DNA from 2 places in the Paenibacillus sp. DP01 genome. Region 2 is predicted to be linked to the other one. Evidence: predicted binding sites of a transcription regulator. Region 2 holds the regulator's gene; the other holds the start of a gene.
The links. The regulator CtsR, encoded in region 2, represses protease genes until heat stress. The targets are predictions, from matches to a motif close to ATGGTCAATAAAGGTCAAACA.

Region 1: a site for CtsR is predicted at 7,354-7,374, ahead of clpP (ATP-dependent Clp endopeptidase proteolytic subunit ClpP). Genes of this name have one in related genera too.

The regions. Positions count from the first base shown of each region.
Region 1 covers NZ_CP173059.1:206,410-217,492, reverse strand. Annotated here, with positions in the region: gene eno (phosphopyruvate hydratase) at 1-1,075, opposite strand, end outside; gene gpmI (2,3-bisphosphoglycerate-independent phosphoglycerate mutase) at 1,139-2,683, opposite strand; gene tpiA (triose-phosphate isomerase) at 2,685-3,437, opposite strand; gene ACH59B_RS00940 (phosphoglycerate kinase) at 3,497-4,678, opposite strand; gene gap (type I glyceraldehyde-3-phosphate dehydrogenase) at 4,801-5,811, opposite strand; gene ACH59B_RS00930 (sugar-binding transcriptional regulator) at 5,904-6,941, opposite strand; tRNA gene ACH59B_RS00925 (tRNA-Arg) at 7,202-7,273, shown strand; gene clpP (ATP-dependent Clp endopeptidase proteolytic subunit ClpP) at 7,484-8,080, shown strand; gene ACH59B_RS00915 (PdaC/SigV domain-containing protein) at 8,195-9,304, opposite strand; gene ACH59B_RS00910 (SIMPL domain-containing protein) at 9,542-10,297, opposite strand; gene ACH59B_RS00905 (HPr family phosphocarrier protein) at 10,568-10,837, opposite strand; gene whiA (DNA-binding protein WhiA) at 10,973-11,083, opposite strand, start outside.
Region 2 covers NZ_CP173059.1:5,062,533-5,073,615, forward strand. Annotated here, with positions in the region: gene ACH59B_RS22425 (PIN/TRAM domain-containing protein) at 1-515, opposite strand, end outside; gene pssA (CDP-diacylglycerol--serine O-phosphatidyltransferase) at 706-1,452, opposite strand; gene disA (DNA integrity scanning diadenylate cyclase DisA) at 1,507-2,583, opposite strand; gene radA (DNA repair protein RadA) at 2,596-3,969, opposite strand; gene clpC (ATP-dependent protease ATP-binding subunit ClpC) at 4,211-6,655, opposite strand; gene ACH59B_RS22450 (protein arginine kinase) at 6,700-7,764, opposite strand; gene ACH59B_RS22455 (UvrB/UvrC motif-containing protein) at 7,794-8,318, opposite strand; gene ACH59B_RS22460 (CtsR family transcriptional regulator) at 8,403-8,867, opposite strand; gene eis (enhanced intracellular survival protein Eis) at 9,361-10,548, opposite strand; rRNA gene rrf (5S ribosomal RNA) at 10,711-10,827, opposite strand; rRNA gene ACH59B_RS22475 (23S ribosomal RNA) at 10,978-11,083, opposite strand, start outside.

The DNA.
Region 1 (11,083 bases), 910 kb from region 2:
ATCCTGCGCGTTTAGCCAATTCGATAGCATCGAATGTTTCAGTCAGCGTACCGATTTGGTTTACTTTGATCAGGATAGAGTTACCGATGTTTTCATCGATACCTTTAGCCAGACGCTCGGTGTTAGTTACGAACAGGTCGTCACCAACCAATTGGATTTTGTTGCCCAGTTTTTCAGTGAGCAATTTCCAACCTTCCCAGTCATCTTCGGAGCAGCCATCTTCGATTGTGATGATTGGGTATTTATCAACCCAAGAAGCAAGCAGGTCAACGAACTCAGCAGAAGTGAAGGATTTGCCTTCGCCTTCCAAAGTGTATTTGCCATCTTTGAAGAACTCAGTGGAGGCAACGTCCATACCGAGGAATACGTCAACACCTGGTTTGTAACCAGCTTTTTCGATTGCTTCGATAATAGTGGACAGAGCTTCTTCGTTGGATTTGAAGTTAGGAGCAAAACCACCTTCATCACCAACAGCTGTGTTCAAGCCTTTGGAATTCAGTACAGATTTCAGGTTATGGAAGATTTCTGCGCCAACACGCAGAGCTTCTTTAAATGTAGGAGCGCCTACAGGCAGAACCATGAATTCTTGTACGTCAACGTTATTGTCGGCATGAGCACCACCATTAACGATGTTCATCATTGGTACTGGCAATTGTTTAGCGTTGAATCCACCCAGGTAAGTGTACAGTGGCAAGCCCAGAGCTTCAGCAGCAGCGCGAGCGACAGCCATGGATACAGCCAGAATTGCATTTGCACCCAGTTTACCTTTGTTTGGAGTACCATCCAATTTGATCATCAGTGTATCGATTTCTACTTGGTTCACAGCATCCAAGCCGATTACTTCAGGAGCAATAATTTCGTTCACGTTTTTAACTGCTTGCAGAACACCTTTACCCAGGTAACGGGATTTGTCGTTATCGCGAAGCTCTACAGCTTCGTGAGCGCCTGTGGATGCACCAGAAGGAACGATAGCGCGACCAATCGCACCGGATTCCAGATATACTTCAACTTCAACCGTAGGGTTACCACGGGAGTCGAGGACTTCGCGAGCGTACACGTCAGAAATAATAGTCATTTGTACTTAATCTCCTTTGTAATTCATAATTTATTGGTCAAACCTATACTTATTAAATCAAGCTTACTTGCGGGATGCAATCATAGATTTTCCTGTCATTTCCGCAGGTTGCGGAAGTTGCATCAAATCCAGAAGCGTTGGAGCTACGTCAGCCAGAATTCCATGCTCACGTAGAACGATATTTTCGTCAGTCAAAATGAACGGAACCGGATTCGTTGTGTGAGCTGTGAACGGACGTCCCTGCTCATCAATTTCCATATCCGCGTTACCATGGTCAGCGATGATAATTACCACGCCGCCTTTGGCTTTAACTGCATCTACAACACGTCCAACACATTCATCCGTCGTCTCTACTGCCTTAATTGTTGGTTCCAGCATACCGGAGTGTCCAACCATATCCGGATTGGCAAAGTTCAGGATAATCGCATCATGCTTGTCGGCTTCGATTTCCTTAACAGCAGCATCCGCTACTTCATACGCACTCATTTCAGGCTGCAGATCATATGTAGCCACTTTAGGCGAGTTGATCAAAATACGAGTTTCGCCAGGAAGCTCCACATCGCGTCCGCCACTGAAAAAGAAAGTAACGTGCGGATACTTTTCTGTCTCAGCAATACGCAATTGCTTTTTGTTGTTTTGTACCAGCACTTCGCCAAACGTGTTGTCCAGGTTTTTCGGTTCATAGGCAACAAAGCCTCCAACCGTTTCACTGAACAAGGTCAGGCAAACAAAGTGCAGATTTTTAGGCCATTGTGGCCCACGGTCAAAACCACGGAAATCTTCATTGGTAAATACTTGAGACAATTGAATCGCACGGTCAGGACGGAAATTCAGGAATACGACAGAGTCATTGCTTTCAACCAGCCCTACAGGGCTTCCATCAGCCTTCACAATAACAGTTGGCTCCACAAATTCATCGAACACTGATTTTTCATACGATTCCTTCAATGCTTCGAGTGGGTCGGTATATTGAGGGCCTTCACCGTATACGATTGCACGGTAAGATTTCTCAACACGTTCCCAACGTTTGTCGCGGTCCATTGCATAATAGCGTCCTTGTACGGTTGCAATTTGGCCAATGCCCACTTCCTGAATTTTAGCGACCAGTTGTTGCATAAAGCCTACGCCGCTATCAGGCATAACGTCACGTCCATCCATGAAAGCATGAATGTACACTTCGGTTAATCCTTCTTTTTTAGCCAGATCCAGCATAGCGAACAGATGGCTGATATGGCTATGCACACCACCGTCGGACAGAAGTCCGTACAAGTGAAGTTTAGTGTTGTTCTTCTTCGCATGCTGCACGGCTTTAACCAATGTTTCATTGTCGAAGAACTCGCCTTCACGGATGGACTTCGAAATACGAGTCAAATCTTGATATACGATTCGGCCTGCGCCGATGTTCAAGTGACCTACTTCGGAGTTACCCATTTGTCCTTCCGGCAGACCCACCGCTTCACCAGAAGCCGTCAAAGTAGTATGTGGATACTGTTTTAAATACCGGTCGTAATTCGGTTTATTGGCCTGTGCAACCGCATTGCCTTCCACAGTGTCACGCAGTCCGAATCCGTCCATAATAATTAAAGCTACCGGTTTTGGTGCTGTCATCTTACTTCGCCCCCTCAACAAGCGCGATGTACGACGCCGGTTGAAGACTGGCACCGCCCACGAGCGCGCCGTCGATATCGCTTTGACCCAGGTACTCAGTAACATTTTCAGGTTTTACACTACCACCGTACTGAATACGTACAGCATTTGCTGTATTTTCATCATACAGCTCTTTAATCAAACTACGGATGTAGGAAATCACTTCATTCGCATCCTGCGAAGTGGAGGATTTGCCTGTTCCGATGGCCCAGATTGGCTCATAAGCAACTACAACTTGTGCCGCTTGATCTTTAGCCAGACCAGCAAAAGCTGCTACAGTTTGCACTTTTACAACTTCTTTGGTTTGACCTGCTTCACGGTCTTCCAGCTTTTCGCCTACGCATACGATTGGTGTCAATCCATGACGGAATGCTGCATGAACCTTTTTGTTCACCGTTTCGTCTGTTTCGTTGAAATACTCACGACGCTCGGAGTGTCCGATCACAACGTAGTCTACGCCCAGATCTTTCAGCATTCCGCCGCTGATTTCACCTGTAAATGCGCCATCTTCTGCAAAGTGCAGGTTTTGTGCGCCGATTTTAATAGATGTACCTTTTACTGCTTCAACCAGAGCAGGAAGATTTGTAAATGGAGCACAGATAACGCTCTCCACTCCTGCAACCTCTGCTTTACCTTTGATCTCTTCGATGAAGGTTTTAGCTTCTGGTACGGTTTTGAACATCTTCCAGTTACCCGCGATAATCGGTGTTCTCAATGGTTTCAACTCCTAACTATTAGGTGCCCTAAAGCCTTTATTACGCGTAATGCGTTTGATTATTTATCGTTAAGTGCAACAACACCCGGAAGTGCTTTGCCTTCCATGAATTCCAGGGATGCGCCGCCGCCAGTGGAGATGTGATCCATTTTGTCAGCCAAGTGGAATTTTTCAGCCGCAGCCGCAGAATCACCGCCACCAATGATGGTGTATGCTTCTGTTGTAGCACAAGCTTCCGCTACTTCACGAGTACCGCCAGCGAAAGGCTCGATTTCAAATACACCCATTGGTCCATTCCAAACAACCAATTTGGAGTTTTTGATAACATCTGCATAGATTTTGCGAGTTTTCGGTCCGATATCCACGCCTTCCCAATCTGCAGGAATGCCGTCGATGTCCACAATGTTCGTGTTCGCTGTAGCGCTGAAATCGTCAGAAATAACGATATCCACAGGAAGGTAGAAGTTTTTGCCAAGCTTCTTCGCTTTTTCAATAAATCCAAGAGCAACGTCCAGTTTGGATTCATCCAGCAAAGATTGACCCACTTCATGACCTTGAGCTTTGAAGAATGTATAAGTCAAACCGCCGCCAATAATTACGTTATCTGCAATGTTCAACAGGTTGTCGATTACGTCGATTTTGTCTTTTACTTTGGAACCGCCAATAATGGCTGTAAAAGGACGATCTGGATTCGACAGGGCTTTACCAATAACAGACAACTCTCTTTCCATCAGCAAGCCGGAAACAGCCGGAAGAAGATGCGCGATACCTTCTGTAGAAGCATGAGCACGGTGTGCTGCACCAAAAGCATCATTCACGAAAATGTCAGCCAGCTCAGCAAATTGCTTCGCCAGTTCAGGATCATTTTTCTCTTCTCCTGGGTAGAAGCGTACATTTTCAAGCAATAGCACATCGCCGTTTTTCAGTTCAGCCACTTTCGCTTTAACAGCCTCGCCAACTGCTTCGTCCACCTTAACAACAGGCTTATTAAGCAGTTCTGACAAACGCACACCAGCAGCAGTCAGACGCATGGATTCAACAACTTGACCCTTTGGACGTCCAAAGTGACTCGCCAAAATAACTTTTGCACCTTTTTCAATCAGGTAGTTAATGGTTGGCAAGGTTTCGCGAATACGCTTGTCATCGGTAATTTTACCATCCTCAACCGGAACGTTAAAATCTACACGAACAAACACCCGTTTTCCATTCAGTTCTATATCACGTACGCTCTTTTTGTTCATCTCCATATTCCTCCGCACCCTTATAATTTTACGAAACAGGAATTTAAGGCACATTTTGATATATAAAGAGCGGAAACAATAACACCTGTTTCCGCTCTATGATGTTGCTCGATAAGGAATTCTTATTTAGCCAATTTAGCGAAGTATTCCAACGTACGGATCAATTGTGCAGTGTAGGACATTTCGTTGTCATACCAAGCTACAGTTTTAACCAATTGTTTGTCGCCAACAGTCAGAACTTTAGTTTGAGTTGCATCAAACAGGGAACCAAAAGTCAGACCTTTGATGTCAGAAGAAACGATTTGATCTTCAGTGTATCCGTAAGTTTCAGGATCGGAAGCTTCTTTCATCGCTGCGTTGATTTCTTCAGCAGTTACGTTTTTCTCCAGAACTGTTACCAGCTCAGTCAGGGAACCTGTTGGTACTGGAACACGTTGAGCTGCACCATCCAATTTACCTTTCAGCTCAGGGATAACCAGACCGATTGCTTTAGCAGCACCAGTAGTGTTAGGGATGATGTTTTCAGCTGCTGCGCGAGCACGACGGAAGTCACCTTTAGCATGTGGAGCATCCAAAGTGTTTTGGTCGCCAGTGTAAGCGTGAATTGTAGTCATCAAGCCTTCAACGATACCAAATTTGTCTTGCAGTGTTTTAGCCATAGGAGCCAAGCAGTTAGTTGTGCAAGAAGCACCGGAAATTACAGTTTCAGTTCCGTCCAGAATTTCATGGTTTACGTTGTAAACGACAGTTTTCATGTCGCCAGTAGCTGGAGCGGAGATAACAACTTTTTTAGCGCCGCCTTTCAAATGTTTCTCAGCAGCTTCTTTAGTTGTGAAGAAACCTGTGCATTCCAGAACGATGTCTACGCCCAGGTCTCCCCAAGGCAATTCTTCAGGGTTACGGTTAGCCAAAACTTTAACTTCTTTACCGTTTACTTTGAAGAAACCGTCATGTACTTCTACTTGTCCTTGGAAAGTACCTTGTGTTGTATCATATTTCAACAGATGTGCCAGCATTTTGGAATCTGTCAAGTCGTTAATTGCTACTACTTCAATACCTTCTACGTCTTGAATACGGCGGAAAGCAAGGCGTCCAATACGTCCGAAACCGTTAATACCAACTTTAACTGTCATGAGTGAGTTCCTCCCAAAGTTCGTTTAGTTTAGTTTTATATATTCAAGACAGACCCGAAAGCCCGTCAAGACAACACAATTAAAAAACCTTATCAATCTCTTAAATAACGGCTTACAATCTCGGCAGCAGCGCCTTCGTCGGTGACAAGAATGTCTTCCTGTCCGAAACGCAATACTGCATGAATAGCAGCAGCCTTGCTCTTGCCTCCAGCCACACCTAACACCGTCTCCGTACGCCTGATGTCCTCCAAACGGAGTCCGAGCGTCAGCATTCTGTGAACAACGACGCCGTCTTCGTTAAAATAATAACCAAACGATTCGGCGACCGCACCCTCATTGCTGATCTGGGCAAAGGTTTCAGGGTCAAGCTTGCGTCTGTGGGCCATTGCTATGGCGTTGCCTATCCCGTGAATGATAATACGACTCTCTCGAATCAGGCTTAATATATCCTGAATATTCGTATCCTCAAGCAAGGAGTTGTAAGCATGATTGCTGAGCAAATCCGGTACATGGAGCAGACGGTATTGAGCGCCGACCTTGCGAGCCATCGTGGAGGCAATTGTATTTGCCTGCATTTCCATGCTCTCTCCCAAACCCCCGCGTGCCGGTACAAACCATCCGCCCTTAAGCGGGCCGTTAGCAGGTAATGCCAGTTGTTCCGCCACATCTGCAATCGTCGTGCCACCTGTTACAGCGACCACGTCCTCGTCATCCATAACACTCAGCAGCGCCTTTGCGCCAGCACGGCCCAGTTCCTGCTTCGCTAACGGTGAAGCATCCGAATCCCCTGGAACGACAACCACCTTCCTCAAACCGTAGGCTTGACGAATCTGATCCTCCAATTGGGACAGGCCGAACAAGTTGTTCGCAATCGGCTCCAGCTGTTCCAGCAGATCCAGTCCTGCTTTGCTCACCTTCATGCCCACACTCTCAATCTCAATTAGCCCTTGCGCTTTAAGGAGATCAGTCTCAGCGCGCAGTACGCGCTCGGTCATATCCAGTGAAGCTGCCAGTGTTCTGCGTCCGATAACTTCGGACAACATAATCTGATGCAGGATCGTGTACCTTTTTTTCAAAACATCCATGAGGTCGGGCAGAAGCTGCTTCTGTATTTCTAATATCTTTCGCATGCTTTCCACTCCCGCACACTTCTAAGTTCTGTCTCTATGCTATATCTCTAACTGGTCTTAAAATGTCCCGGGATAACTTTTTAAGTCCCACGTATATCTTACCCAATATTTGCTTCACATGCAAGTCTATCTGAACCTATATTTCTCAACTTTTTATGTGAATATGCGCACGTAATAAAAGCTTGCAATTCAATGCCGTATATCATATAATCATCTTTGTTTCCAATTAATTAGTTGGTTGCTTGTAATGATTCATCTTTGCGCCCGTGGTCCAACGGATATGACGTAGGCCTCCGGAGCCTGAGATCGAGGTTCGATTCCTCGCGGGCGCGTCGTTTTATATGATTGGCTAAATGTTCCATATAATGTTTTTAACCAAAAAGAGCGCTAAGCGTTCTTTTTTTTAATCAATAGTTTGACTTTCTTTGACTTTTTGTTTGAAATTGTTTATCATGTGGTTAATACGGTAACAGTTTATAAATAGGGATGTGTATTCGGCATATCCACCAAATCCACTAACGATTTAAGGGAGGTTTTTTGACGTGAGCTATGTTCCTATGGTAGTAGAACAAAGTAACCGCGGCGAACGCGCCTATGACATTTATTCCAGACTGTTGAAGGATCGCATTATTTTGTTGGGCTCGGACGTCAATGACGTTGTAGCCAACTCAATTATTGCCCAAATGCTGTTTTTGGCTGCTGAAGATCCTGAAAAAGACATTCACTTGTATATTAACAGCCCTGGCGGTTCCATCACAGCTGGTATGGCCATTTTCGATACGATGCAATACATTAAACCTGACGTATCTACCATTTGTGTAGGTATGGCTGCTTCCATGGGTGCTTTCTTGCTGAATGCAGGTGCCAAAGGTAAACGTTTTGCCTTGCCAAACAGTGAAATTATGATTCACCAGCCACTAGGCGGTGCACAAGGACAGGCAACGGATATCGAAATTCGCGCCCGTCGCATTCTGAAAATGCGTGACAAGTTGAACCGCATTCTCGCAGATCGCACAGGTCAACCACTGGAACGCATCGAAAAAGACACAGACCGTGACTATTTCATGTCCGCTGATGATGCCAAGGAATACGGTATTATTGATAAAGTGTTAACTAGCTCCTCTCCAGAAGGTGTATAAGAAAAGTGGTTTTCTTCTGAATAGCTGGTAAATAAAAAGGCTGCCTCGGATTTTCGTATCCGGTAGGCAGTCTTTTTTATTTACTATTAATTTTCAATATATAACTAATCCAGATTATTGATTTTGTCCCGCAAAAGGCTTACCGCCCTGAGGCAGCAGTTGAGCGAACGAGTAAGTAAACTCCGGAATTCCATAAGCGTATGGCGCATAATCATACAAATCAAACACGATGGTTACTCCACTGTTGGTCACATAAAAATTCTGATCTGAGGCCAACTCTTTAAATTTCTCAAAACCTTCGCCAGCCTGGAGCGCATCAATTTTTTTCTTCAAATCAGCATTCAGGAACTTTTTGTAGTTAGGATTTGCCTTCAATACGTCAGACAATTGCAACAGCTTACCATCAGCAAGCGAGAACGTATATCCTTTACGTGCCGTCATACCGTGTGCGCCACCTGTATACGAGTAGTCCTGCATAATCACACTTAGAATACCGTCCTTATTATAGGCAATTGCAAAATCATTTTCGAAATCATACGGTCTTTCTGCTGTAACCTCTCCCTCTGCCACCATCTTTTTGCCTGCTGCCAATACTGTCTCTGCATGCTTTTTAAGCATATTATTAATGGCCTGTTGAGCCTCAGGATTCAGCTGGCTGCCGCTGATTTGCGGATACTTAATCTTATAGGATACCTTTGCATTACTCGAAGCTGGAAGCGTCTGAGATGCAATTGTGATCGGATTTAGCTGGCTTTTACTCAATGTTACTGTTTTCTGAGTTGCATTCCACTGCGCATCGATACCCAGATAGTCTTTCAGCAGACTCATAGGAATATATAGCTTCCCGGCGATCATTTTGGCATCCATGCTGCGCGTGTTGATCCCGTTCACATTGGCATAGGCATCCGAGGAGGAGACCACGATATAGAGCTTGTTGTACCCGCTCCCCACTGTATATGTCCCTTCCTTGGTGTCATAGCTCACCGGAATTCCCAAACTATCACGCAGTGCTGCCACTGGAATCATTGTGTTCCCGTTCACTTGTACACCTTTAGCGGCCAACGTTTTACCATTCCATTGGATGGTGACCCCTGGTTGCTGTGTTGTCGCTTGCTGCTGTTTGGTCGAAGCTGCCTCAATATAGGAAACGGGAACGACCGCAACCCCTGCTAAGATTCCCGCTGCCAGCAGTGCTGAGCCCCATTTTTTCGTATGCTTGTTCATCGTAAGTATTCCTCCTATTGTGAATCTGTATTATCTATGTGTTTTGATCACTTTTCTTATTATATCTATACCCTATTGTATGTGGTTTACAATCTGTACACTCACTGATTTCAATCTGTACACCTAACAGCCATTAGCTATGACAGACTCATTACAAAACGGTTTCAATAGACAAAAGAAGCCAACAAGTCACCCTGCAATGTTGCAGGCGCTTGCGGCTCCGTTTAATGGCCTATACTAGTTCATCTCATATTGGGCAGACACTTGGACTTTCACCGTTACTTGGCCCGACTGTATCTCTGTTCCGCCACTCATATCCATGAGCGCTTTGGACATGGCATTCTCACGTTGTGTGAAAACCTGAGCTTCCCCGCCATCTACTGTCACATTCACCAGAGCCCCTAAGCCGCGTTTAGCTGATTTTGCTACGGCACTGGCTTTGGATTGAGCGTTATCCAACGCTTTTGCAATAGCAGCTTCCTCATAAGAAGAAGGATTCTCTACGGAAAACTGTATATTATCTACGTTGTTTGCACCGGAGTTTGTAGCCTCATCCAGCAGCTGACCAATTTTGTCCAAGTTGCGATATTTCACAGAAAGTGTATGGTTAGCAATGTAGCCTTTGAGCTTCTGTCCTTCTTTCTCGTTATAGGTATAGTTAGGTTGTACAGAGAACTGGCTTGTCTGAATATCGTCTGCACTGATACTCCATTTTCCTTTTAACAGCTGTGTGACCTTGTTTATTTTCGCAGCATTAGCTTTTTGAGCAGCAGCAGCAGTATTTCCTTCCGATTGCACCCCAATGGAGAGATAAGCGATGTCTGGCTTAGCCATTATTTCACCACTTCCACTCACATTAATTACACCATTCGCCGTCGTCGCCGTTGCAGCATAAGCGCGATCAGCTCCCGTCCACAGCCCTCCTGCTACTCCTCCAGCTAATAATGCTCCTGCAAGAATTGCTGTGCTTACTGTTTTTGTCCAAACTCTCATCGTACTCAACCTCTTTCTTGAAAATGTTTGTACCTTCCAGACGGAAAAAACGGTAAAAGGTTGCAGTCAAGCGGTATAAATTTCCGAAACAAGGCATACCACAGGGGTTTTAATTATTTGTAGCTTGGACTTAATGCGGTCGCTATATTCAAATAAATATACATCAATAGCTTAATGGTGGGACGGGTTGAATGCTTTTCTCTGGATACAAAAAAAGCCCCCGAGGGGGCTTTCACTAAGAGTACATCATATCACAAAGCAGATGTTCGTTTATTGATTTTCCAGTTCAACCTTACTAACCAGACTTACTAAAGCGTTTACAGCCTGTTCGGCGTCCGCACCTTCGGCACTAATATTGATTTCAGTACCTGTACTGATGGCGAGGCTCATAATACCCATGATGCTCTTGGCATTAACCTTTTTGTCTTCTTTTTCCACAAAAATTTCTGATGAATATTTATTCGCTTCCTGTACGAACAACGCAGCAGGTCTGGCGTGCAGTCCTGTTTTCAAGCGTACGACTACTGGATGTTTTGACATGTCAGCTTACCCCCTCATCAAATAAATCTGGACGCTATTTACTCCATTTTATTTATCACATTATAACATTAACCCGGGACAGACACTAGAAAAAAAACTAAAAAAACCGGGGCTAAGAGCCCCACAGACCCTTTTTTACGGAATCAGGCCGTTTTCCCCCCTGATTTTGTCAGCCATCTCATCAATTTTGCGAAGTCGATGATTTACACCCGATTTACTCACGACCCCTTTGAGCATTTCCCCGAC
Region 2 (11,083 bases):
TCTATAATGACGCTGGTGTCCAAAATTTTATGTTCCTCCAGCTTGCGTTCTTCTACATCCGTTCCCCGACCAAAAAAGCCTGAACTCCAAAAGGATGACAACTCGTCCCGTTTTTCTAGCCCAACCATCAACCCCACATATCCACATACCAAGGTAACCGCGGTCTGGATAAGTAAACCAGGTGCCCCTAACCCTGAAAAGAGTGGATAAACTGCCAAGGAAAGGATCAGCCCCACTGCTAGCCCCATGACACCTGCCATCATCTCATTCATCGGAATTCGTACCAAACCTTCAATACCCTGCTGCAATCGATTCGCCACGGACGCCCCTGCGAATGAGCAGCCAACCATAAATACCACCGCTCCCGCTAACATCCAAACAGCCATTCCTGGTAAAGAACCATCACTCAACCATTGTGGCATCCACGTTACTAAGCCTCCTATCCGCTGGTATAACGTATAGCCAAACCACGCGCCGCACAATCCTGTAAAAGTTAAAATAGCCTTTCTCCACATTGAGTTTCTATACCTCCTTTATTTTCTTTTCAACAGTCTGCTATTTATTGGATACATAGCACTTCCCTTACCAGTATGGTCCATTTCCCACATAACTAACCCTGTGTTTTCACTTTTTATGCATAAAAAAAGCATTTATCCCCTTGAATGAATCAAGGAAATAAATGCTTCTTGTAGTCCTTGTCTGACACTAACGTTGCGAATGACGATATTGATCGTCCTGTTCTTCCTGTTTAGAACGATCCCGCTCACGTCCACGTCTGCGTGATAACTTCCGAATGTTCAGCTTCATACCGTACAACGCATAAAGCACCAGTGGTACAAAAATCAGCTTCGACAGCTGATCAGGAAATTTAACAGCTAGAACCACCGCTGCAATTACGACCCACGGAGCAACCCAGATCGCTTTTTTCGGAAGGCCGACCTTTTTGAAATTTGGATATCTCATGGAGCTAACCATCAAATAAGAGACTAGCAACATGGCAATCGACATGTATAACAATGAAATCTCGTTATGGAATAAGGACAACGTGGCTAATACGCCACCTGCTGCCGGAATGGGTAAACCTGTGAAATAACCTGGTACACCGGGACGTACGTTAAATCGAGCCAAACGCAATGCTCCGCACATCGGAAAAATGGCTGTAACCGTCCAAGCCAAAGCCGAATTCGCATCATGAAAAGCAACCATGTACATAATAACTGCGGGAGCAACACCAAAAGATATCATATCTGATAAGGAGTCCAGTTCTTTACCGAATTCGCTCTGGGCATTCAAAGCCCGGGCCATCCTTCCATCCAGTCCGTCCAACAACATGGCGACAATAACCATAATAGCGGCAAGACTGTATTTTCCGTCTACGGCCAATAAAATGGCGATCATTCCGAGAAACAAGTTACCCAAGGTACACATGTTCGGAATTGATTTGGTAATCATCTCTTCACCTCAATGTATGAATTGTTCCATTATAATCCTTTCACTGTATTACATTTACATTTGTCTGTCAATAAAAACTTGTTCCTGTAAACGTTTAAGCCCTTCTTTAATCGTACGTGCACGAACCTCTCCTATACCATCCACTTCATCCAGTTCTTCTATCGTTGCAGTGATGACATGTGGAAAACGTCCAAACCGCTCTACCAGATTATGAATAATCACATTTGGCAAACGAGGTATTTTGTTCAGCACCCGATATCCGCGTGCAGCAATATATTCTTCTGATGTCGCTGCTGAAGAAGGGTAGCCTAATAAACGTACTATATGATTCACATCCAGTAATTCGTCGTCCGTAGAACGTTTGAGTCCCAATATAATTTCACGGATCTTCTCGTCGCTGTCGTCTTTGGCATAATCCTTATACAGCAACCAAGCTTCTTCCTCGATATTACTGACAAGCTCCTCCATCTGCATGCTAATCAGCCTGCCCTCATTCCCGAGCTCGTTAATAAATCGTTTGATCTCCATTTTGATGCGCAGCACCATTTCGATCCGTTGAATGACATTAACGACCTCCGGCATGGTAACCAGTTCTTCGAATTCAGATGCAGTTAAATTCGTTGAGGCTTGCCCCAATACGGATCTATATTTTTCTAACGTCTGAATAGCCTGATTAGCTTTCGTTAAAATAACCCCGATTTCCTTGAGCGCATACCGTAAAGTCCCCTGATACAACGTAATAATATTACGACGCTGGGAAATAGACACAACCAGTTTGCCAGTCTGCTTTGCAACTCGTTCCGCCGTCCGATGCCGAATCCCTGTTTCTATGGACGAAATGGAAGAATCGGGAATCAATTGCGTATTGGCATATAAAATTCGTTTTAAATCCTCACTCAATATGATTGCGCCGTCCATTTTAGCCAGCTCATACAAATAGTTCGGCGAAAAGTCACAATTAATAGAGAAACCGCCATCCACGACTTCCATTACTTCCGGGCTATAGCCAACGACCAGAAGAGCACCCGTTTTGGCACGCAAAACGTTTTCCAATCCGTCGCGAAAGGGAGTTCCCGGTGCCACAAGCCGTAGCAAATCGTTCATTTTATCCAGTTGGCTCGCTTCCTTCATCCTCAATGCCCCCTAATCTAATGCGGCTGCCAGTGCATCTGCCACCGTTCCAACTCCTATAATTTGTATCCCTTTTGGATGTGTCCAGCCCTTCAAGCTTTTCTCGGGCATGATCACCCGTTTGAAACCTAATTTCTCTGCTTCTCGCACTCGCTGTTCTGCTCGGGATACAGCCCGCACCTCGCCTGTCAGTCCTACTTCACCAAAAATCACATCGTACGGCTTGGTAGGAGCATCCCTAAAGCTGGAAGCAATGCTCACCGCTATGGCTAAATCCACCGCTGGTTCATCCAGCTTTACGCCTCCAGCAACATTGAGATAAGCGTCCTGGTTTTGCAAAAACATGCCCATCCGCTTTTCTAATACGGCAATGATTAATCCCATCCGATGATGGTCAATCCCCGTACCCATTCGGCGTGGAGATGGAAAATGCGTAGCCGCAATTAATGCTTGCAATTCAACCAACACAGGCCGGGTTCCCTCCATACTGGCAACGACTGTGGAACCAGCCACCCCCAGTGGCCGTTCGGACAGGAAGAGCTCAGAAGGATTCGCCACCTCACGCAAACCACTTTCGGCCATTTCAAAAATACCAATTTCATTCGTAGAACCGAAACGATTCTTAACCGCACGCAACAGCCGATACGTATGATGGCGCTCTCCTTCAAAATAAAGTACACAATCGACCATATGCTCCAACAAACGCGGACCTGCAATAGCGCCTTCTTTGGTCACATGCCCTACCAGTACTGTAGCAATACCTAATCCCTTGGCAATCCGCATAAATCGTGAAGTACACTCGCGCACCTGAGCTACACTACCAGGCGCACTTGTCACCTCAGGCAAATATACAGTCTGTATCGAGTCGATGACCAAAAACTCCGGCTTCAAGCTGTCCACTGCTTCTTCAATCGTCTCCAAATTCGTCTCACATAATACGTACAGACTGGGAGACAAAGCACCGAGGCGATCTGCACGTAGCTTCGTTTGGCGGACGGATTCCTCACCAGACACGTAGAGTACCTTTAAACCAGTTAAAGCCAGCTCATTAGAGGTTTGCAGCATAAGCGTAGACTTACCGATCCCCGGGTCACCACCCACCAGAACAAGTGAACCTGGCACCACACCTCCACCGAGTACACGATTTAATTCACCAATTCCCGTCAAAATTCGTGTTTCTTTGCCACTCTCCACTTCAATAATAGGAAGCGGTTTGTCTTTTGTGCTATGAGTAAGAAGGGAAGATCCCATTCCTTGAGTTTTTACAACGCTTTCCGTTTCTTCGACCATGGAATTCCATGCCTGGCATCCAGGACATTTTCCGTACCATTTAGGCGATTCATAGCCACATTCTGTACAGGAAAATTTAGTTTTCACTTTAGCCATACTTTATTCCCTGGCTCCTTCTTGACAACGATGATGTCAAATTTATCTTCACACAGCACCTGAAAGAGCTGTAACAATAAAAGTTTACCATTGAAGCTTGGCGGACGTAAAGCAATATCACAAACTTTCCCAAAGCTTTTACCCTACCCTTTCAAGGTGTTCAATCACAAAAAGGGTGCCTTCGCAATAGCTTTCCAGCCTGCGAGACACCCTTTTCTAATGTTTTATTTACTAAACTGCTTTAGGACTTCGCGGATACATTATCCTTTTTCGTTACTGTCAATGCACCGTTCTCTTCATCAATATAGAGAGAGTCGCCTTTAGAAATGTTTCCAGTCAACAGTTCCTCGGACAGGCGATCTTCAATATGCTTCTGGATTGCACGACGCAATGGACGCGCACCATACGCTGGATCGAAGCCTTCCTTGGCAAGGAAATTCTTAGCCTTGTCTGTCAACTCGAAGTCCACCTCATATTCATTCAGACGCTTACGCAGCTCTTCGGACATGAGTGAAACAATTTCGGCAATATGTTTTTCTTCGAGAGAATGGAAAACGATAATTTCGTCTATCCGGTTCAAGAACTCAGGACGGAAGCTTTTCTTCAGCTCATCCATCACTTTGCCTTTCATGTTATCGTAATCCGCCCCAGCGTCCACAACAGCTGTAAAACCAAGCGTGGAGTTACGTTTGATTGCCTGTGCACCAACGTTGGATGTTAGGATGATGAGTGTGTTACGGAAGTCAACAACACGTCCTTTGGAATCCGTCAGACGTCCATCCTCCAACACTTGCAGCAGAATATTGAATACTTCCGGGTGTGCTTTTTCAATTTCATCCAGCAACACAACAGAGTAAGGCTTACGACGTACCTTTTCAGTCAGTTGGCCACCTTCTTCATATCCTACGTATCCTGGAGGCGCTCCTACCAAACGGGATGTGGAGTGTTTCTCCATATATTCGGACATATCAATACGGATAACCGCATTTTCATCACCAAACATAGATTCAGCCAAGGCGCGTGCCAGCTCTGTTTTACCAACCCCAGTTGGACCGAGGAAAATAAAGGAGCCGATTGGACGCTTCGGATCTTTCAGACCGGCGCGTGCCCGGCGAATCGCCCGGCTTACTGCCTTAACAGCTTCGTCCTGCCCAATCACCCGTTCATGCAACAGTTGCTCCATATTCAGCAAACGATGTGTTTCTTCTTCCTTCAGCTTGCTGACTGGGACACCAGTCCAGATGGCAACGACCTGAGCAATATCCTCTGGTGTAACTTCGGAATCTGTACGCCCCTGTTGTTCTTTCCATTGGTTTTTAGTGACATCCAGCTCTTCACGAATTTTTTGCTCTGTATCGCGCAGTGCAGCTGCCTTTTCAAACTCCTGGCTTTGTACCGCTGAATCTTTTTCCTTACGGATATCTTCCAGACGGTTTTCCAGCTGTTTCAGGTTTGGCGGTACTGTATAGGAATTCAGCCTTACCTTGGAGCCCGCTTCATCAATAAGGTCAATAGCCTTATCCGGTAGGAAGCGATCCGTAATATAACGATCTGACAATCTTACTGCAGCTTCAATAGCCTCATCAGTGATTTTTACACGGTGATGCGCTTCGTAACGGTCGCGCAGACCATACAAGATTTGAATCGCTTCTTCTGGAGAAGGTTGATCCACGGTTATAGGTTGAAAACGACGCTCCAAAGCAGCATCTTTCTCAATATATTTGCGGTATTCATCCAGCGTGGTGGCACCGATACATTGCAGCTCGCCACGTGCCAGAGCAGGTTTCAGGATGTTGGACGCATCAATTGCGCCTTCCGCTCCACCAGCACCAATCAGTGTATGCAGCTCATCAATGAACAATACGATATTTCCAGCTTGACGAATCTCGTCCATAATCTTTTTCAAGCGATCCTCAAATTCACCTCGATACTTAGTACCTGCTACTACAGAACCCATATCGAGTGTCATTACGCGTTTGTCGCGCAACGTTTCGGGAATCTCATTCGCTATGATTTTTTGTGCCAATCCTTCGGCAATCGCCGTTTTACCTACCCCAGGTTCACCGATCAAAACAGGGTTGTTCTTTGTACGGCGGCTGAGCACTTGAATAACGCGCTCAATTTCCTTGCTGCGCCCAATAACGGGGTCCAGGTTATTTTCCTTCGCAGAAGCCGTCAGATCGCGTGCCAGACTGTCCAGAGTTGGCGTGCTGACATTAGCTGGAGCACCGTGATGGCTGGAAACCGCCTCGCTGCTGCCGAGCAATTGAAGCACTTGCTGACGCGCTTTGTTCAGACTGATACCCAGGTTGTTCAGTACACGTGCTGCTACGCCTTCACCTTCACGAATAAGGCCTAGCAAAATATGCTCGGTACCTACATAGGTATGACCCAATTTACGTGCTTCGTCCATAGACAGCTCAATGACTTTTTTGGCACGTGGAGTATAGGCAATGTTCGTCGGTTGCTCTTGACCGCGTCCAATCAGTGTTTCCACTTCATCCTGGATTTTTTCCAGTCCCAGCCCTAAACCGATTAAGGCTTTCGCTGCAATTCCTTCACCTTCACGAATGAGTCCTAGCAAAATGTGCTCTGTGCCAATGTTGTTGTGTCCCAATCGAACAGCTTCTTCCTGGGCCAAGGCAAGCACTTTCTGTGCACGTTCCGTAAATCTTCCAAACATCATATATCCTGCACCTCCACAGTGTGTATTTCAGATCATTCTATATATTAAAGGGTTGTGCCTAATTTTTGCCGGATCAGCTTCGCCCGGTACATATCGCGCTCACCGGTATTCATTTTATCCCCAAAGCTTTTTTGTAAAAAGCCGGGTTGCGTCATCACATTAAGCTCATTCATCGCTGCAATGGAAGGACGCTCCAAAATTCCTAAATCTACACCGAGACGTACATCGGACAGCCGCTGTGCAGCCTCCTTGGAATCCAAAACTGCTGCATATGACAAAATACCGAATGAACGCATCACCCGATCTGTAATCCGCAGCATGGATTCATTCATCAATCGTTCTCTGGCAGAACGTTCATGCTCTATAATTTGCAGCACCACGCCATGCAGATTCTCGATAATTTCCGCTTCGGTTTGTCCCAAGGTAATCTGATTGGATACCTGAAACAAATTCCCAACTGCTTCGCTGCCTTCACCATAAATACCGCGAACTGTAAGACCCACCTGTGAAACAGCGGACAATATACGATTGATTTGATGAGTCATGACCAATGCGGGCAAATGCATCATCACCGAAGCTCTCATACCTGTGCCGACATTCGTCGGGCAACTGGTCAGAAAACCTCTCTGATCATCAAATGCATAATCAACATGCGCTTCAAATGCATCATCAATGACCATAGCGCGTTCCCAAGCTTCTCTAACCTGACATCCGGGATATAAGCACTGAATACGCAAATGATCCTCTTCATTTATCATAACACTAACTGATTCATCATCACTAATCAACACAGCACCGTTGCGAGATTCGTTCGCCAAATTAGGACTAATCAAGTGCTTCTCAACCAGTACCTGCTTGTCGATCTCATCCAACTCGGATATTTTCAAGGTATGAAAAGTACCAAAACGACCCAAATCATCATACTGAAGGATATCCGTTAAGCGTTGAAGCACTTCCTCCGACTGCTGATTGGTAGCAAGCATGGGAAAAGGCAGATGCTGCAAGTTACGCGCAATTCTTACCCGGCTACTAATGACAATCTCCGAATCCGCAGCATCACCACGCATCCAATCACTTAGCGGCTTTTCCGTAAATCGGATATTGGGCATCACGCATTCCCTCCTACTCTTCACAAACTTTACTCTTCAGTCATTTCTTTTTCAAGCTTTCTGATTTGATCCCTAAGCTCAGCAGCTGATTCGAATTCTTCCTGTACAATGTGTTGTTGCATCTCTTTTTTCAAATCATCAATTTGCCGTTTAACCTTTAGTCGGCCTCCAGTACGGACCGGAACTTTCCCAACATGACTCGTACTACCATGCACACGCTTGAACAGAGGGTCCAGACGACTATCAAAATATTGATAGCATGATGGACATCCAAAACGTCCTAGCTTACTAAACTGTGTATAAGTCATACCGCAATCCTTGCATTGCAGATTTTGGGGAACACTGTGACCTGAAGACTGGCTTTTAGTGCTAGAATCAAAATCCAACATCCCCGACAACAAGCTATGAATCGAAAAGCCATTAGGTGTTCCAGGGATCATCTCCCCTTTTTCCTTCGCACATGTCTCACAAATATGAAACTCTGTCTTTTCGCCATTCACAATTTTGGTGAAATGCAAAGTTGCCGGCCGCATATTACATTCTTGGCACAGCATAAAAGCACCTCCTTCAACGTCAGGATTTTTAGAAATCCCTACATCTGAATTGCAAATCTCTATTCACTGGTTAATGGATACTAGCTATTTGGCCGCCAGCAACGAGATCAGCATAGCCTTAAGCAATCTTGCTCGCAGTTGGTCACGATAGGGAAGCTTCAGCAATAACGTATCTCTTGATAAAGCAGCCTTTATAAGACCCGCTTCCCTTTTACTTAAAAAATGAGCTTCCTCTAACTGATAAATCAATCCTTCTGCTGCCGATTGGCTAATTTCCTCCCCGATGCTCTGATGAAGATGTGTATGGATCGCATGCTGTGCAGGTAATTGAATTCGCTGAATCCGAATATAACCTCCACCACCGCGTTTACTTTCCACCACATAACCTTTTTCCAGCGTAAACCGGGTACTAATTACATAATTAATTTGCGACGGTACGCAGGAAAAGCGATCAGCCAGATCATTGCGCTGAATCTCCACTAAGCCTTGGGGACTTTCCAGCAGCATGCTCTTCAAATATTGTTCAATAATGTCGGAAACATTGCGCATTTCATCATCCTCCACTAACGGAAACGCAAGTATTCAAATACATTTCACGCTCCACAGAGTCCGCCGTATATTGAACTTAACCAAACGGTATAGTCACGAATCTAAGCTGTATTCAGGCTATTGCCTGTTCTACATACATTGAAATTGTACCGTTTCGTTTCTAGTGTGACCTTTATTTGCGATAAATCATACACTTCTCTTCTGTCCATAAGAAGCAGCTCCTAACTATACGCAAATCATGTCGTTATTGTTATACTTCTGTAGATTCACACTGGTTCTGATTGACTTTGACTTTCTTTGACTATATTCGTATTATAGCACAAATTTCATTTTTGCCAAGGGGTCAATACCATTTTTCGCAATCTAATTATGTTTTATACCCTAGAATAAAAAAACTCTTCCCATTATGGAAAGAGCTTTGAATAATTATGATATCCCACATCCAATTTGGTTAAAAAGAGTTGGGCATTAAGAAAATCTAATTGGGCCTTTATCAGAAAAAATCCAATAGGAACGTTTGTTTTGTTGGTATTACACGTTTAAGTGCAGCCACAGACTCACTGCTTCCTTCAATGCGCCCCCAATTAAACAGGTTATCAGCTTGCTGGTAGCCGAGCATTAAAGTTGTTAATGACTGAATTCCCAGTTCCAAGTCAGCTACTGTGTCGTTCTCAGATAAATTACTTGTATCCACTCTTGCCAGATGTCCTTGCCCCTCCGTAGTAATCGTTAATCTCCATACTCCTTCATTCCAAGGAGCATACCGATCTGTCAGATGTAAGGTTAAACTTGTCTCCTCTCCAATCTGCTCAAAAGGGTATCTCTCTACAAAAGCAACAGCATCCACAATACGCCCCATAAAATAAGGCACCGTTTCCTGTTGAATTCGCGGATCATCGAGTAAAAAAGGCAGATTGTCATCTGCTGGAACGTAAATAAATTTACCTTGGGTTATCATTGAGTCATGGTTTGCAAAATAAGTCCACAAAGCCCGACGTGCCGTCTCATTTTCATATACCAACTCATCACAATTTAACTGTTTATCTTCTATTTTGTATAGTGCATATCCCTGAGGATCGCCTGCATCTGTGTAATATACTACAGTTCGATAATTCTCATTTAAAATCCGTTCCTGCCACCATGCCTTATCTCGTACCAGCGTACCATTGTAACGTGAAGCATACGATTGATACACTTGGTCTAGTTCTGAAATATTTTTGATATCCCGTTTGACTATACCTTCTGTTTTAAGTTTAGCAGGGAATTTATCAATTGGAATGACGTATTTTTTGTACTCAGTATACGTTTCCCATCCAAATTTACGATAGAAGGCAAAAGAAAATGGATGCAGAAAAGAAAGGCTTTGTCCTGCGGTCTTCATTTCTTCAAGCGCATGCGTCAACAAACGTGAAACCATACCTCCGCGACGCTTTTCCGGCCACGTTGCCACACCAGCAATGCCTCCCATATCAAAAACCTGACCATGTATGTATACCTGTAGTGGTAGCAAAGTCAGTTTAGCGTTCAAGTCAGGTCCGTCGAATATCCCCCATGTTTGTTCTGGTTTGAATTTCTTCTTGGCTTTCTCCAGATCCTCCGGGGTCATTGTAAACTGAAAAGCATACTGGGATAATCCTATAGCTGCTTCAAATTCCTCACGTTGTAATTGTCTGATCTCCATAACTTCGTCACCTCGCTCGTATACTTGGACCTTTAAAAAAATACGCACTTAGAGTGTCGCAAAGCCTCTTCCCTCTGTCAACCTTAGAATCAGGTGTCCATCCACAAAATGCATAAAAAAAGGATGATAACCTCACTGAGGGTATCATCCTTTTTCACTTTTGCTTGGCAACGTCCTACTCTCCCAGGACCCTGCGGTCCAAGTACCATCGGCGCTGGAGGGCTTAACGGTCGTGTTCGGGATGGGTACGTGTGGAACCCCTCCGCTATCGCCACCAAACATGAATTTGCCTCGCAAATTCTTCCGTAAGGTTATTCGGTTCATCACAGATTGTGTGAATGAATCGCCATACGCTTGTTGTATGTACTTCTACATACCTTCAAGGTTACACCCTGAAAACTGGATCCGAAACTCATTGCGTCTTATCTTTAGGATAAGCCCTCGACCGATTAGTATTGGTCAGCTCCATGCATTACTGCACTTCCACCCCCAACCTATCTACCTCGTCGTCTTCAAGGGGTCTTACTAATTGGGA